3 regions of the Kitasatospora sp. NPDC093550 genome follow, and region 3 is predicted to be linked to each of the others. Evidence: riboswitches for the same ligand, from Rfam matches in the RefSeq annotation. Region 3 holds a riboswitch; each other region holds the start of a gene.
The links. Region 3 has a riboswitch for thiamine pyrophosphate ahead of ACIRD3_RS23705 (purine-cytosine permease family protein). Riboswitches for the same ligand answer to the same signal wherever they lie in the genome.
Positions count from the first base shown of each region.

Region 1: linked by a shared signal. The riboswitch ahead of thiC (phosphomethylpyrimidine synthase ThiC) and the one ahead of ACIRD3_RS23705 (purine-cytosine permease family protein) in region 3 are both predicted to bind thiamine pyrophosphate.
Region 2: linked by a shared signal. The riboswitch ahead of thiO (glycine oxidase ThiO) and the one ahead of ACIRD3_RS23705 (purine-cytosine permease family protein) in region 3 are both predicted to bind thiamine pyrophosphate.

Region 1 covers NZ_JBIWJF010000018.1:13,559-18,670, reverse strand. Annotated here, with positions in the region: gene ACIRD3_RS26645 (LysR family transcriptional regulator) at 1-812, opposite strand, end outside; gene ACIRD3_RS26640 (VOC family protein) at 983-1,369, shown strand; gene thiC (phosphomethylpyrimidine synthase ThiC) at 1,522-3,336, opposite strand; TPP riboswitch at 3,331-3,466, opposite strand; gene ACIRD3_RS26630 (DUF5326 family protein) at 3,630-3,830, opposite strand; gene tenA (thiaminase II) at 4,079-4,747, opposite strand; gene ACIRD3_RS26620 (cupin domain-containing protein) at 4,825-5,112, opposite strand, start outside.
Region 2 covers NZ_JBIWJF010000026.1:8,449-13,560, forward strand. Annotated here, with positions in the region: gene ACIRD3_RS31460 (polyprenyl synthetase family protein) at 1-24, shown strand, start outside; gene thiE (thiamine phosphate synthase) at 105-752, opposite strand; gene ACIRD3_RS31470 (Rv2175c family DNA-binding protein) at 752-1,117, opposite strand; gene ACIRD3_RS31475 (NAD(P)/FAD-dependent oxidoreductase) at 1,171-2,376, opposite strand; TPP riboswitch at 2,552-2,664, shown strand; gene thiO (glycine oxidase ThiO) at 2,659-3,840, shown strand; gene thiS (sulfur carrier protein ThiS) at 3,837-4,073, shown strand; gene ACIRD3_RS31490 (thiazole synthase) at 4,075-4,872, shown strand; gene pknB (Stk1 family PASTA domain-containing Ser/Thr kinase) at 4,991-5,112, shown strand, end outside.
Region 3 covers NZ_JBIWJF010000015.1:544-5,655, forward strand. Annotated here, with positions in the region: gene ACIRD3_RS23695 (ATP-binding protein) at 1-132, opposite strand, end outside; gene ACIRD3_RS23700 (glycerophosphodiester phosphodiesterase family protein) at 416-1,240, opposite strand; gene ACIRD3_RS23705 (purine-cytosine permease family protein) at 1,359-2,771, opposite strand; TPP riboswitch at 2,764-2,910, opposite strand; gene ACIRD3_RS23710 (S1C family serine protease) at 3,119-4,963, shown strand; tRNA gene ACIRD3_RS23715 (tRNA-Ser) at 5,041-5,112, shown strand, end outside.

The sequences.
Region 1 (5,112 bases), on a different contig from region 3:
ACCGGCCCGCGGAGGATCGGCGACGCGTCGTGGATCGGCACGTAGGCCACGTCCGGGCGGGGGTAGTAGCGGCGCGAGTGCTCGCCGACCGGCAGGACGCCACGGCCCATGGCGACCAGGCTGAGCATCTCGGAGAACGTCCCGCCGGACGGGCCCTTGGGCACCGGGCGGCCGGACGGGGTGTGCTCGGGGGTGCGGTCCCGTTTGAAGGACGCCGAGGTGACGGCCGGGTACTGCACCACCGGGTGGTCGGCCAGGACCTCGACCGACACCGAGGACTCCGCGGCCAGCGGGTGCCCGGCGGCCACTGCCAGGACCCGCCGCTCGCTCAGCAGCACCGGGCCGTTGGCCATCCCGTCGAAAGGGTAGGAGGCGATCAGCACGTCGACCGAGCCGTCCTCCAGACTCGTCCGGGAGTTGCCCAGCTGGACCTCCCGGACGTCGACCCGGCAGTCCGGGTGCCGCTCCCCGAACAGCGCCACCGCCCTGAGCAGCACCGGCGCCGTCCACTCGCCCAGGAACGCCACCCGCAGCTCCCCGGTGACCCCCCGGGCGGCGTCCTCCGCCCGCCGTAGCGCGGCCGCCATCGCCTCCACCACCGGGACCAGGTCGTCCGCCAGCTTCCCTCCCACGGCGGTCAGTCGGACCGAGCGGCTGGTGCGTTCGAAGAGCGGGCCGCCGATCCGGCGCTCCAGCTTCTTCACCACCTGGCTCACCCTCCCGGTGGTCAGGTGCAGGCGCTCGGCCGTCCGGCCGAAGTGCAACTCCTCCGCGAGAGCGAGGAAGACCTCGATCTCCAACCGCTCCAGCAACCCGCCCGCCGCCCCTCGATCGTTGAATCAGGCTCAACGATCGTACGGCCGTTCGCCGTTGATGGAGCGGCCGGCCCGAGGGATCGTGGAACACGTCACCGCCCGCGAGGAACGGCCCGCGGCACGCACCGCGGCCGGGATCCCCCATGACCCCACCCAAGGAGACCCTGATGCGCGTCGTGGCCTTCGACCACCTCGTCCTCAACGTCTCGGACGTCGAGCGTTCCCTGGCCTTCTACACCGGCCTCCTCGGCCTGGAGCCCGTCCGCGTCGAGGAGTGGCGCGCCGGAGAGGTGTCCTTCCCCTCCGTCCGGGTCACCCCCGACACCATCATCGACCTGACCGCCCGCCCCCGGCAGGAGTCCAACGTCGACCACCTCTGCCTCACCGTCGAGCCCCTCGACTGGCAGGAGGTCATCGACTCCGGCACCTTCGACGTCCTCGAAGGCCCGGTCCCCCGCTACGGCGCCCGCGGCACCGCCACCTCGGTCTACGTCCGCGACCCCGACGGCAACACGGTCGAACTCCGCTGGTACCCCGAGCCCCCCGCCGCCTGATCCCGGCCTGCCCCGGTCCCACGGGGGTGGGCCGGGGCAGGCCCACCGCGGCGTCCCGACGCCGCGGTGGCCCGGACGCTGCGGTGACCCGGACGCCGCGCGGGGAAGCCCCCTCCACTTCCCGGAGCAGCGCCGTACGGGAGACCGGCGGGTCAGTCCGCCAGGGGGAGGTAGACGCGGCTGCCCTGGGCCTTGAACTCCTCGGACATGGCCTGCATGCCGGCCTCGGCCTCGGCGTCGTAGCCGGAGGCCACGGCGGTGGCGCCGTCGCCGTGTTCGTCGCGGATCTTCTGGGAGATCTTCATCGAGCAGAACTTCGGGCCGCACATGGAGCAGAAGTGGGCCGTCTTGGCGGGTTCGGCGGGGAGGGTCTCGTCGTGGAAGTCGCGGGCGGTCTCCGGGTCGAGGGCCAGGTTGAACTGGTCCTCCCAGCGGAACTCGAAGCGGGCGTCGGAGAGGGCGTCGTCCCATTCCTGGGCGCCGGGGTGGCCCTTGGCGAGGTCGGCGGCGTGGGCGGCGATCTTGTAGGTGATCACACCGGTCTTGACGTCGTCGCGGTTGGGCAGGCCCAGGTGCTCCTTGGGCGTGACGTAGCAGAGCATCGCGGTGCCCCACCAGGCGATCATCGCGGCGCCGATGCCCGAGGTGATGTGGTCGTAGCCGGGGGCGACGTCCGTGGTCAGCGGGCCGAGGGTGTAGAACGGCGCCTCGTCGCAGATCTCCTTCTGGAGATCCATGTTCTCCTTGATCTTGTGCATCGGGACGTGTCCCGGGCCCTCGATCATCACCTGGACGTCGCGCTCGCGGGCGATCCGGCCGAGCTCGCCGAGGGTCTGCAGCTCGGCGAACTGCGCCTCGTCGTTGGCGTCGGCGATCGAGCCGGGGCGCAGGCCGTCACCGAGCGAGAAGGTCACGTCGTAGGCGGCGAGGATGTCGCAGAGTTCCTCGAAGTTGGTGTAGAGGAAGTTCTCCCGGTGGTGCGCCAGGCACCAGGCGGCCATGATCGAGCCGCCGCGCGAGACGATGCCGGTCTTGCGGCGGGCGGTCAGCGGGACGTAGCGCAGCAGCACGCCGGCGTGGACGGTCATGTAGTCGACGCCCTGCTCGCACTGCTCGATGACGGTGTCCCGGTAGACCTCCCAGCTCAGCTCCTCGGCCTTGCCGTCCACCTTCTCCAGGGCCTGGTAGAGCGGCACGGTGCCGATCGGCACGGGGGAGTTGCGCAGGATCCACTCGCGGGTGGTGTGGATGTTGCGGCCGGTGGAGAGGTCCATGACGGTGTCGGCGCCCCAACGGGTGGCCCACGTCATCTTCTCCACCTCCTCCTCGATCGAGGAGGTGACGGCGGAGTTGCCGATGTTGGCGTTGATCTTCACCAGGAAGTTGGTGCCGATGATGGCCGGCTCCACCTCCGGGTGGTTCACGTTGACCGGGATGACGGCCCGTCCGCGGGCCACCTCCTCGCGCACGAACTCGGGCGCGAGGCCCTCGCGCAGCGCCACGAACTCCATCTCCGGGGTCACCACGCCGCGCTTGGCGTAAGCGAGTTGGGTGACGGCGACGCCGCCGCGGCCGCGCAGCGGGCGGCGCGGGCGGCCGGGGAAGACGGCGTCCAGGTTGCGCAGGTTGCCGCCGCGCGGCGCGGTGTGCTTGATCCCGTCGTCCTCGGGGCGCGGCTCGCGGCCGTCGTACTCCTCGACGTCGCCGCGCTGGCGGATCCAGGCGTCGCGCAGCGCGGGCAGGCCGCGGCGCACGTCGGGCTCGTACGACGGGTCGGTGTACGGGCCGGAGGTGTCGTACAGCGGGACGGTCCTGCCGTTGGTGAGCAGCACCTCGCGGTACGGGACCCGCAGGTCGGGGCGGGATCCCTCGCGGTGCGCCTTGCGCCAGGCCGGGGTCGGGTAGCCGGTGCGCTCACTGCTGGGGGCGCTCTGGGCAGACTGCGGCTGTGCTTCGAACGTGGTCATCTGACCTCTACTCCCTACGCCGGCATTACCCGGTCCAGGTTCCTGCGGTCGACGCAGCCGTCGGTCCGTCCGTCGACGGTCCGGTCAGCGCCCTCTCAGCCCGGTGCTCCGAGCTCCCGCGTCGCAGGCGGTTGCCTGCACATGACGCCCAACACCGTAGCGAGCCGATTGCCGCAGGTCCAGAGCGGGTCCGTCCCCCGGCCCCGGGAACGGCGACCGACGCCCGGGAACGGCCGAGGCCCGGCTCCCCGTGACGGGGGCCGGGCCTCAGGGCGGCGGTTGGGGGAGCAGGGTCAGCTCTTGGCCGCCTTCTTCACCAGGATCACCACGGCGGCCGCGATGCCCACCACCACCAGCAGCTTGATCACGATGCCCAGCAGGAACCCGACCACGCCGAACACGAAGGCGACGATGTTCCAGGCCAGCACCAGGACCAGCACCGGGATGACGATGTTGCGCACCCAGGAGGGCAGCGACTTCCAGAGCTCAGCCATGTCGGATCCTCTTCTCCCCTCGGGTCGGCCGCCGTCCGGAGCCGCATCCCGCTTGCTTTCGATACGTCGATCGTACGGGGGCCGGAGTGCCGGAACGAGGCCCAACGGCCCGGAGAGAACCCCGAGATCACCCCGAGCCCGACCCCCGGGAACACCCCCGGCCGACCTCCGGGAAGAACCCCGGGAAGCTCCCCGGAGCAGGTCCCCGGGAGCCGTCGGACACCCGCACCGGCCGGCTCCGCCGCCGGTCAGACCGGCCAGCGCTCGCCGCGCCAGGCGGCGTCCCAGAACATCCACTCGTAGCGCGAGGTGGTCACGAAGTGCTCCACCACCCTGCGGCGTTCGGCCGTCGAGAGCTCCTCGCCGATCCGGTCGGTGAGGGCCAGCACCCGGCGGACCACCGACTGGAACGCCTCGTCGCCGTAGGTCGCGATCCACCGGGCGTAGAGCGGGTCGGGGGAGCCCTGGGCGAGCAGCGCCTCGCCGACCCGGGCGTAGATCCAGTAGCAGGGCAGCACCGCGCCGACCGCCTCGGCGAAGGAGCCGCCGTAGACGGTGGCCAGCAGGTAGCTGGTGTAGGCCCGGGTGGTGGGCAGCACCGGCTCGGCGGCGGCCTGCTCGGCGGTGCCGCCGAAGGCGGTCAGGAACTCGGCGTGCATGCCCTGCTCGGCGGCCAGCGCGCCGACCGCGTCGTCGGCGAAGGCCCGGACGTCCTCCTCGCCGGGCGCCTTGGCGGCGCAGACGGCGAGGGCGCGGGCGTAGTCGCGCAGGTAGTGCGAGTCCTGGACGACGAAGTGGCGGAAGGCCTCGCGCGGCAGGGTGCCGTCGGTGAGGCCGGCCAGGAAGGGGTGGGCCAGGATCTCGGCGTAGACCGGCTCGATGGCGGACCAGAGTTCTTCGGTGAGGCTGCGGGTCATGCCGCCGACCCTAAACGGCCGCGCGCGGACCGGGCCGCCCGGTCCGGTCCCGCCCGACTGCTCAGTCCTCCGGCTGCTCAGTCCTCCGGCGGGGAGAACACCACCAGCACCCGCAGCTCCTCGGTGACGTGGTGGAACCGGTGCGGGGTCCCGGCCGGGACGTACACGACGGTGCCGCGCCCGACGGCCGCGGTCTCGGCGCCGACGGTCAGCTCGGCGCGGCCGCTGATCACCTGGTAGATCTCGTCCTGGTCGTGCGCGGTCTGCGGGTCGGTGTCGCCGGGGGAGAGCGCGTACAGCCCGGCGGACATCCGCGGTTCACGCAGGAACCGCAGGTACGCGCCGTCGTTGGCCGCCCGCTCGGC
Region 2 (5,112 bases), on a different contig from region 3:
GCCGCCACCGTCCGCAAGTACTGAGGGACGACGGCGCCCCGGCGGCGGTCTCGACGCCACCGGGGCCCGGTGTCAGAGCGGTCCGGAGCCGGCGCGGACCGGCGTCAGAGCGCCGCGCGCACCCGGCGGGACAGCTCGGCGGCGGCGGCCCGGGGGTCCTCCGCGGCGGTGATGGCCCGGACCACGACGATCCGGCGCGCACCGGCGGCCAGCACCTCGTCCAGGTTGCCGAGGTCGATCCCGCCGATGGCGAACCACGGCCGGTCGGTGGCCTGCCGTGCCGCGTACGAGACCAGGCCGAGGCCCGGCGCCGGGCGGCCCGGCTTGGTCGGGGTCGGCCAGACCGGTCCGGTGCAGAAGTAGTCCACTCCGGGCTCGGCGACCGCCGCGTCCACCTCGGACTCGGCGTGGCACGAACGGCCGATCAGGACGTCCTCGCCCAGGATCGCCCGGGCGGCCGGCACCGGCAGGTCGTCCTGGCCGAGGTGCAGCACGTCCGGCCGGGCGGCGTGGGCGACGTCGGCGCGGTCGTTGACGGCCAGCAGCTTGCCGTGGCGGCGGCAGGCGTCGGCGAAGACCTCCAGGGCCGCCAGCTCCTGCTTGGCCTCCAGGCCCTTGTCGCGCAGCTGGACGATGTCCACCCCGCCCGCCAGTGCCGCGTCCAGGAACTCGGCGAGGTCGCCCTGCTCGCGGCGGGCGTCCGTGCACAGGTAGAGGCGGGCGTCGGCGAGCCCCCTCCGGAGGTCCGTCATCAGAGGGCCATGGCCTGGGCGCGGCGCTTGACCTCGGTCGCGCGGTTCTCCCACAGCGCCTGGACCGGGGTGCCGGGCAGCGACGGGTCCTCGGTGAACATCCACTCGATGATCTCCTGATCGCTGAACCCGCTGTCGCGCAGCACGGTCAGCAGGCCGATGAAGTGCTTCACCGGGCCGTGCTCGTCGATGAAGGCGGCGGGCACCTGCAGCGACTTGTTGGGACCGCGGCGGACCGCGATCAGGTCACCCTTCTTCACCATGTTGCGGACCTCGGTGACCAGCACACCCCACCGCTCGGAGATGTCGGGCAGGTACAGCCACTCGGGAACCAGGGCTTCGGTCTTGGCATCGATCTCACTCACGGCACCAGACTGCCACCTCAGTGCCCCGCCGCGCACACGCCCCCGCCCGGCGGCTACGCCACGGCCGCCTTCAGCGGCACCGCCGGGTCGGCCGCCCGGGCCGGATCCAGCGCCGTGCCGCGCTCGATCAGCTTCCGCCCCTGGGTGAGGTCGCGCGGCCGGTCCACCGTCAGCAGCGCGCTCGGCACCCCGTCGCGCAGCCAGAGCACCGCCCAGGACGCGTCCCGCGGGCCACCGCGCCACAGCAGCTCGTCGCCCTCGGCGTGCCGGCCCGCGTACTGGACCATCCGACCGAACTGCTCCGACCAGAAGTACGGCACCGGGTCGTACGGCGACGCCTCCGCGCCGAGGACGGCGGCCGCCACCGCCTCGCCGGACTGCAGCGCGTGGTCCCAGTGCTGGACGGCCAGCCGGGCACCGGCCCGGGCCGAGGGGTAGCTGACGCAGTCGCCGGCCGCGAACACGCCCGGCACACCGGTGCGCAGCCGCTCGTCCACCACGACGGCGCCGGTCCCGTCCAGCTCGACGCCGGAGCCGGCCAGCCACGCGGTCGCGGGCCGGGCGCCGATCCCGACCACCACCTCGTCGGCGGGCAGGTGCGAGCCGTCCGCCAGCAGCACCGCGCCCGGCTCGACGGCGGCCACCCCGACCCCGCAGCGCAGGTCGATGCCGGCCTCGGCGTACCAGGCGGCCATCGCCGAGCCGACCGCGGTCGGCAGCGCGCCGGGCAACGGCGCCGGGCCCGCCTCGACGACCGTCACCTCGCAGCCCGCCTCGCGCGCCGCGGTGGACACCTCGGCGCCGATCCAGCCCGCGCCCACCAGTACCAGCCGCAGACCGGGGCGCAGCAGGGCGCGCAGCGCCAGCGCGTCGTCCAGGGTGTGCAGCAGGTGCGCCCGCTCGGCGCCGGGCAGCGCGCGCGGGACGGCGCCGGTGGCGATCACCAGCGAGCCGTACGGGAGGTCGCCCCGGTCGGTGTGCAGCACGCCGGGGGTGAGGCCGGTGGCCCGGCGGCCGGTCAGGACCTCGATGCCCAGGTGCGCGTAGTCGATGTCCAGGGTGGTGCTGTCGCTCTTGCCGAGCAGCACGTCCTTGGAGAGCGGCGGCCGGTCGTACGGCACGTGCGGCTCCTCGCCGACCAGCGTGATCCGCCCCCGCCACCCGCCGTGCCGCAGCTTCAGGACGCACTGCGCCCCGGCCAGCCCGGCCCCGACGACGACCACCCGATCCGTACCGCTCAGCTCTGCCACGCCCGTCACTGTACTCAGCGCGGCCGCACCCCCCGGGGCCCGTCCACCCTCGCACCGGGCTGCGGCCACGCCCCACCCACCAACCCCCGACCACGCCCGCCGCAGGCACACCCCGCCCCCGCCCCCATCCCCGTCCACCCTTCGTACGGCCCTTCGGCCGCGCCCGGCCCCGGCGTTATGGTGGGGGCACCATCGCGGGAGCCCGGCGAACCGGGCTGAGAGGCGGGCTGACACGGCCTGCGACCGTCCGAACCTGATCCGGGTCATACCGGCGAAGGGAGAAGAGCAGCTGTGACACGCGTGCCATCGGACGCCGACGCCGACGTCCTGGTGATCGGCGGGGGCATCATCGGCCTCGCCGTCGCCTGGCGGACGGCGCAGCGCGGGCTGCGGACCGTCGTGGTCGACCCCTCCCCCGGCGGCGGGGCGGCCAAGGTCGCCGCCGGGATGCTCGCCCCGGTCACCGAGCTCCAGTACGGCGAGGAGCCGCTGCTGCGCCTCGGCCTGGCCTCGAACCAGCGGTACGAGGCCTTCGCCGCCGAGCTCAGCGAGGCGAGCGGCGGCCGGGACACCGGCTACCGGCAGTGCGGCACCGTCGCCGTCGCACTGGACTCCGACGACCGCGAGGAGCTGCGCGAACTGCACGCCTTCCACCGGCGGCTGGGCCTGGACTCGACCTGGCTGACCGGCCGGGAGGCCCGCAGGCTGGAGCCGATGCTCGCCCCCGGGGTGCGCGGCGGCCTGCACGTCGCGGACGACCACCAGGTGGACGGCCGCCGGCTGCTGACCGCGCTGCGGGCGGCCGCGGAGCACGCGGGCGTGGCCGTCCGCCCGGCCGAGGCGGTGGAGCTGCTGGTCGAGGGCGGCCGCGCGGTCGGCGCCCGGCTGAGCACGGACGGGACGGTGACCGCCGGGCAGGTCGTGCTCGCGGCCGGCCCGCACAGCCACCGGCTGGCCGGGCTGCCCGAGGGCGTGCTGCCCGCGATCCGCCCGGTGAAGGGCCAGGTGCTGCGCCTGCGGATCCCGGACGCCTACCGGCCGTTCCTCTCCCGCAACGTCCGTGCCGTGGTGCGTGGTCAGCACATCTACCTGGTGCCCCGGGAGAACGGCGAGCTGGTGATCGGGGCGACCACCGAGGAACAGGGGTACGACACCACGGTCACCGCCGGCGGGGTGTACGAACTCCTGCGCGATGCCCATGAGTTGGTGCCGGGCATCACCGAACTCCCGCTGCTGGAGACCTCGGCCGGCCTGCGCCCGGGCTCGCCCGACAACGCGCCGCTGCTGGGCCCGACGTCCCTGCCCGGGCTGGTCGCCGCCACCGGCCACTACCGCAACGGCGTCCTGCTCACGCCGGTGACCGCCGACCTGGTCTCCGAGTATCTGGCCACCGGCGAACTCCCCGCCCTGGCACAGCCGTTCACCCCCACCCGGTTCTCCTCCGACCGCTCCACCGCGAAGGCCCTGGCATGACCGAGATCGCACCGCCCGAGACCACTGCTCCGATCACCCTGACCGTCAACGGCGAGCCCCGCGAGCTGCCCGCCGCGACGACCCTCGCCGACCTGGTGGCCACCGTCAGCCGGGCCAACACCGGTGTCGCCGCCGCGCTCAACGAGGCCGTGGTGCCCCGCAGTTCGTGGTCCGGGACACCGCTGCGCACGGGCGACCGGGTCGAGATCCTCACCGCCGTGCAGGGAGGCTGAGATGGCTGACGACCTGCTGACCATCGCCGGGACGACCTTCTCCTCCCGGCTGATCATGGGCACCGGCGGCGCGCCGAGCCTGGAGATCATGGAGCGCGCGCTGCTGGCCTCCGGCACCGAGCTGACCACCGTCGCGATGCGCCGGGTCGACGCCACCACCCAGGGCTCCGTCCTGGAGGTGCTGACCCGCAACGGCATCCGCGTCCTGCCCAACACGGCCGGCTGTTTCACCGCCGGCGAGGCCGTGCTGACCGCCCGGCTGGCCCGGGAGGCGCTCGGCACCGACTGGGTGAAGCTGGAGGTGATCGCCGACGAGCGCACCCTGCTGCCCGATCCGATCGAACTCCTCGACGCCGCCGAGACCTTGGTCGACGACGGCTTCACGGTGCTGCCGTACACCAACGACGACCCGGTGCTGGCCCGCAAGTTGGAGGACGTCGGCTGCGCCGCGATCATGCCGCTGGGCTCGCCGATCGGCTCCGGCCTCGGCATCCGCAACCCGCACAACTTCCAGCTGATCGTGGAGAGCGCGGGCGTCCCGGTGATCCTGGACGCGGGCGCCGGCACCGCCTCCGACGTCGCGCTGGCGATGGAACTGGGCTGCTCCGCCGTGATGTTGGCCTCCGCGGTGACCCGGGCCCAGGATCCGGTGCTGATGGCCGAGGCGATGCGGCACGCCGCCGAGGCGGGCCGGCTCGCCCACCGGGCCGGCCGCATCCCGCGCCGCTTCCACGCCGAGGCCTCCTCCGCGATGGCCGGCCGGGCCGATCTGGACACCCGGGAGCGCCCGGCGTTCTGAATTCCGCGGCGCTCGCCGCGGGGACGGGGCGCGTGTCACAAGCCGGGCACAGCCGGGCCCCGGGGCGGTGTCCTCCGGGTCCGGCGGCCCGGCCCGGCACTAGACTCGCCGGGTGGACATGGCACTGCACGACCCCCTGATCGGCGCCCTGCTCGACAACCGGTACCGGGTCGAGCAGCGCATCGCCACCGGCGGGATGTCCACCGTCTACAAGGGCACCGACACCCGGCTGGACCGGGT
Region 3 (5,112 bases):
GACCGGTTCCGGTATCTGCCGGTCACCCAGATCTCGACGCAGTCGGCGCCGTGCGACCCCGACACTCGCTGGGCCGTGCGGCACTGCCATGGTCGATGAAGTCGGCACTTCACGCGCCACCATCAACGCCACCCCCGGACCTCCTTCAGCGTATGCCGAGGGAGAGATGCCCCTTGGTAATGCGTCGGAAACGAGCACCCGACGATTCCGCGAGCCCATTTCGAGCATCGCGACAGACCGTCGACCGGAGGTCATTCCGTGCTCACCCTCCGTCGCCCGGCGGAGTCCGGGAGAGTCCGGAAGAGGCCGGAAGAGTCCGCGGGGAGAGAAATTCCGGCAATATCGCGCGGGGAAGGTTTGACTGCCGACCAGGCTGATCAGTGCGCACCGGGACGGCCCCGGACGCACCGGCGGATCACCGTCCGAGCTGCGCCAGTACCTCGGCGGGCCGGTTGGTGATGATCGCGGACACCCCGAGTTCCAGGCAGAGCTCGACGTCGGCCGGTTCGTCCACCGTCCACACGTGCACTTCGTGCCCCAGCTCGCGAAGCCGGGTGACCAGCTGGGGGCGGGCCCGCACCAGCTCGATGCCCGGCCCGGCGATCCGCGCTCCGCCCGGCAGCGGCGAGCCCTCGCGCAGCTTGCCGAGCAGCGGCAGTGTCCGCTCGAACAGGAACACCCGCCGGTACTGCGGTGCGGCGGCGGCCACCCGGTTCAGCGCGGTCGAGGAGAAGCTCATGATCCGGGCGGACGGGCGGTCGCCCTCCCGGGTCGCGCCGATCTTGAACCGCTCCAGCACCCGCAGCAGCTCGGTCTCCACCAGGCCGCGGAAGCGCACCGGGTGCTTGGTCTCGATGGCGAGGTCCACCGGCCGGCCGCAGTCCACCACCAGCTCCAGCAGACGCTCCAGGGTGAGCACGCCGCGCAGCTCGGGGTCGGTGCTGGGGCGGCCGGTCTTCCAGGCGCCGAAGTCGTACGACTCCAGCTCGGCGAGCGTCATGGCGGAGACGGTGCCCCGGCCGTTGGAGACCCGGCCGATCCGCCGGTCGTGCACGCAGACCAGGTGGCCGTCGGCCGTCACGCGGACGTCGCACTCCACCGCGTCGGCGCCCTCGTCGAGGGCGCGCCGGTAGGCCGCGAGGGTGTGTTCGGGCAGGGCGGCGGAGGAACCGCGGTGGGCGATCACCTGGACGGGCGACGCGGTGCGCGCCGCCGTCGAGGACAGGTCTGGGCTGGTCACGGGGCCAACGATAGGCGGCCGAGGTGAAGCGGGGGCGAAGACGGTCCCAATCCGCGGGGCCGTCCGCGGGCCCTCCGGCGCCGGTACCGGGGTCGGTGCCCGGCGCCGGAGGGCGGCGTCAGCGCGCGGCGCGGCGGGAGAGCGGGGTGAGCGCCCAGGTGGCCAGGGCCGGCACCAGGAAGGCGAACAGCGAGGCGGAGGTCCACTCCTGCGGGGTGAAGTGCAGGGTCTCCTGGGCGGAGGTCCAGAAGTCCGTCCACCAGCCGGCCACCTTGGTCGGTGCGATGAACTGGTAGACGGCGAAGCCCAGCAGCCACGGCAGCAGCATCGTCCAGCGGGACGGCGCGTCCTCGGAGAGGTCCCAGCCGCGGCGCCCGGCGCCGAGGAAGAAGTCCACCGCCAGCACCGCCAGCAGCGGCACGAACACCGAGCCGATCAGGCCGAGGAAGTTGTAGTAGCTGTCGGTGAACTGGTCGATCTGCAGCGCCAGCACGGTGGTCAGCGCGCCGATCCCGCCGCTCAGCACCCGCCGGTCGACCTTCGGCAGCAGGTTCTGCACCGACATCGCGGTCGAGTACACGTTGGCGAAGGACTGGTCCGTCTCGCGCAGCACCAGCACCAGCAGGAACAGCCAGCCGGCCCAGACGCCGAGGAAGGAGTCGAAGATCTTGTCGGGGTCGCCGCCGGACTGCAGCAGCGCCATCAGGCCGAGCACGTAGCACCAGACCTGGGCGATCGTGTAGCCGGAGAAGCTGCCCCAGAACGCCGAGCGCGGGGTGCGCGAGTGCCGGGTGTAGTCGGCGGCCAGCGGCACGAAGGAGATGGACACGGCGATCATCGCGTCGGTCGCGCCCAGGAAACCGTGCCAGTTGCCGGCGCCCGGGTCGGGCACGCCCTGGCGGCCCAGCTGGACGGTGAAGTACACCATCGCGACCGCCACCGCGCCGGCGACGAAGCGGCGCAGCACCGCGATCGAGCCCAGCGGCCAGATGGTCAGCGCGGTCGTCAGCGCGCCCGCGAGCAGCACGAACAGCCAGCGGTAGCCGGTGGTGTGGGCGACGGTCTGGGCGCCCGCCGAGATGGTCAGCAGCTCGAACACGCCCCAGCCGACGCACTGCACGATGTTCAGCACCGTCGGCAGGTAGGACAGCCGGGTGCCGAACAGCCCGCGCAGGCTGGCCATCGCGGGGGCACCGGTCCTGGCACCGATCAGCGCGGCCACGCCGAGCATCGCGGTGCCGACCGCCGTACCGACGGCGATCGCGGTCACCGAGGCGGCCAGCGAGAGCTCGCTGCCGGGGGCGCCGAGCACGGTGGCGGCGGTGGAGAAGCCGATCAGGCTGACGCCCAGGTTCATCCAGAGCGCGAAGTGGTCCCGGAAGCGCAGCGTGCGCGGCGGCTCGGTGTCCAGGACCAGCGGCGCCTCGGCGCGCTCGGGCCGGTCCAGGACGGCGGTGGCCGAGGCCGGGTGGTCGGGGAAATCCTTGGACGCGGGTGCGCCCGAAGAAGAGGATGGCGAAGCAGGCGGCATGGCCGATACTCCCTACGCCGGCATTACCCGGACAGGTTCCGGCGGTCAGCGCCCCCTCGGCCGTCCGCCTCGCTCGCGTGGCGTACGGTCGACATGCGCACTCTCAGCCTGGTCGGTCCAAGCTCCCGCGTGTCAGTTTGGAGCGACAGGCTAACCGGCACGGGGGCGAACGCCAAGGCCAGGGCGGGTGCCGTCCGCATCGCGGGACGCCCGGCGGGGGCGGCGAACCATCGGCCGTCGGCGCGGGCTAAGGATTCTTATGAGTTCTTCAGAGGGGTCCTTACGACAACCGAATCGGCAATGCGAAAAACTATGGTCCTTGGTTCTGCCAGCTATGGAGGTCGTCCGTGAGCACCGAGCGCGAGGTTGGGCCCACCGGGCCGCAGGGGGAGCAGCCCGCAGGCCCGGAGGCGGCTGAGTCCGCTTCCGAAGCCCCCGCTCAGGGCGGGCACAAGCCGACCATGGCGTTCCGCCGGGTCCCCGAGCCGCAGGCCGCCCCGGTCGACGCCGGTGAGGCGGCCGACGCCGCTCCGGCGGACGGCGGGCACAAGCCGACCATGGCGTTCAGCCGGGTCCCCGAGCCCGAGGCGGCGCCCGCGGCGCCCCCGGCGGCCGAGGCCGCGCCGGCGGAGGGCGGGCACCGGCCCACCGTCGCCCTCACCAAGGTCCCCGAGCCGGAGGCGCCCGCCGCGCCGGTCGCGTCGGCCGCCGAGGAGCCGGCCGTCGACCCGGCCACCGGGTACATCGACGCGCCGCCGCCGGTCCTGCCCCCCGCCGCGGCCGCTCCCGCCGCGGCCCAGGCCGCGCCCGCGGCCCCGGCACTGCCGCCGGCCGCCAACCCGTACGCCACCCCGACCCACGGCGTGCCCGCCGCCGGTGCGCACGACCCGTACGGCACCGCCCCGGCCGCGCCCGCCGCGCACGCCCACCACCCCTTCGGCGCCGGCCAGCCGCTCGGCGGCTGGGGCCCGACCCACGACGCCGCCGGCGGCGCGGGCTTCCCCGGCGGCCCGGCCGGCCCGCTCGGCTACCCGGGTGAGCACCCCGGCGGCCCGCACGGCGGCGGCCCGCGCAAGAAGCGCGGCGGACTGGTCGCCCTGATCGCGGCCGTCGCGCTGGTCGCCGGGGTGGCCGGCGGCGCGCTCGGCGTGACCATCGCCGACCGCAACCCCGGCTCCAGCTCGGCGGACGACCACCGCAGCACCACCGTCCAGGCCAGCGACACCCAGAAGAACGAGCCCGCCCCCGGCTCGATCGCCGCGATCGCCCAGAAGGCGCTGCCCAGCGTCGTCACCATCAAGGCGCAGGGCAACGGCGAGTCGGGCACCGGCACCGGCTTCGTCTTCGACACCGAGGGCCACATCCTCACCAACAACCACGTGGTCGCGCCGACCCTCAACGGCGGCAAACTGACCGTCAAGTTCGCCGACGGCACCTCGTACAACGCCTCGGTGCTGGGCCACGCCGAGGGCTACGACGTCGCCGTCGTCAAGATCGACAACCCGCCGAAGAGCAAGCTGGCCCCGCTGCCGCTGGCCGACTCCGACAAGGTCAACGTCGGTGACGCCACGGTCGCGATCGGCGCGCCGTACGGCCTGGAGTCGACCGTCACCAGCGGCATCATCAGCGCCAAGGACCGCCCGGTCGCCTCCGGCGACGAGACCGGCTCGCAGGCCTCCTACATGAACGCCCTGCAGACCGACGCCTCGATCAACCCGGGCAACTCCGGCGGCCCGCTGCTCGACTCCGGCGGCGCGGTGATCGGCATCAACTCGGCGATCCAGTCCAACGCCTCGGCCAACGGGCGGGCCGGCAGCATCGGGCTGGGCTTCGCCATCCCGATCAACCAGGCCAAGTGGGTCGCGGACACCCTGATCAAGACCGGCAAGCCGGTCTACGCCAAGCTCGACGTGCTGCGCAACGACGACTACAAGGGCGACGGCGCGCAGATCCAGACCCGCGACATCCAGGGCCAGCCGGCCGTCGTCCCCGGCGGCGCCGCCGACAAGGCCGGCCTCAAGCCGGGCGACGTCATCACCAAGCTCGGCGGCGTGCCGATCGAGAACGGCCCCGCCCTGGTCAGCCGGATCTGGACGCACAAGCCCGGCGAGACGGTCGACGTCGAGTACACCCGCAACGGCCAGACCTTCACCACCAAGGTGACCCTCGGCCAGCGCGACGGCGACCAGTGACCCCGGCCCGCTGACCCGCGACGCCGGGAAACCGTGTGCGCCGAACCCCGCCGGACCCGTTAGGCTGACCTCCGCCTGGAGAGCTGCCCGAGCGGCCTAAGGGAACAGTCTTGAAAACTGTCGTGGCGTGACCCGTCACCGTGGGTTCG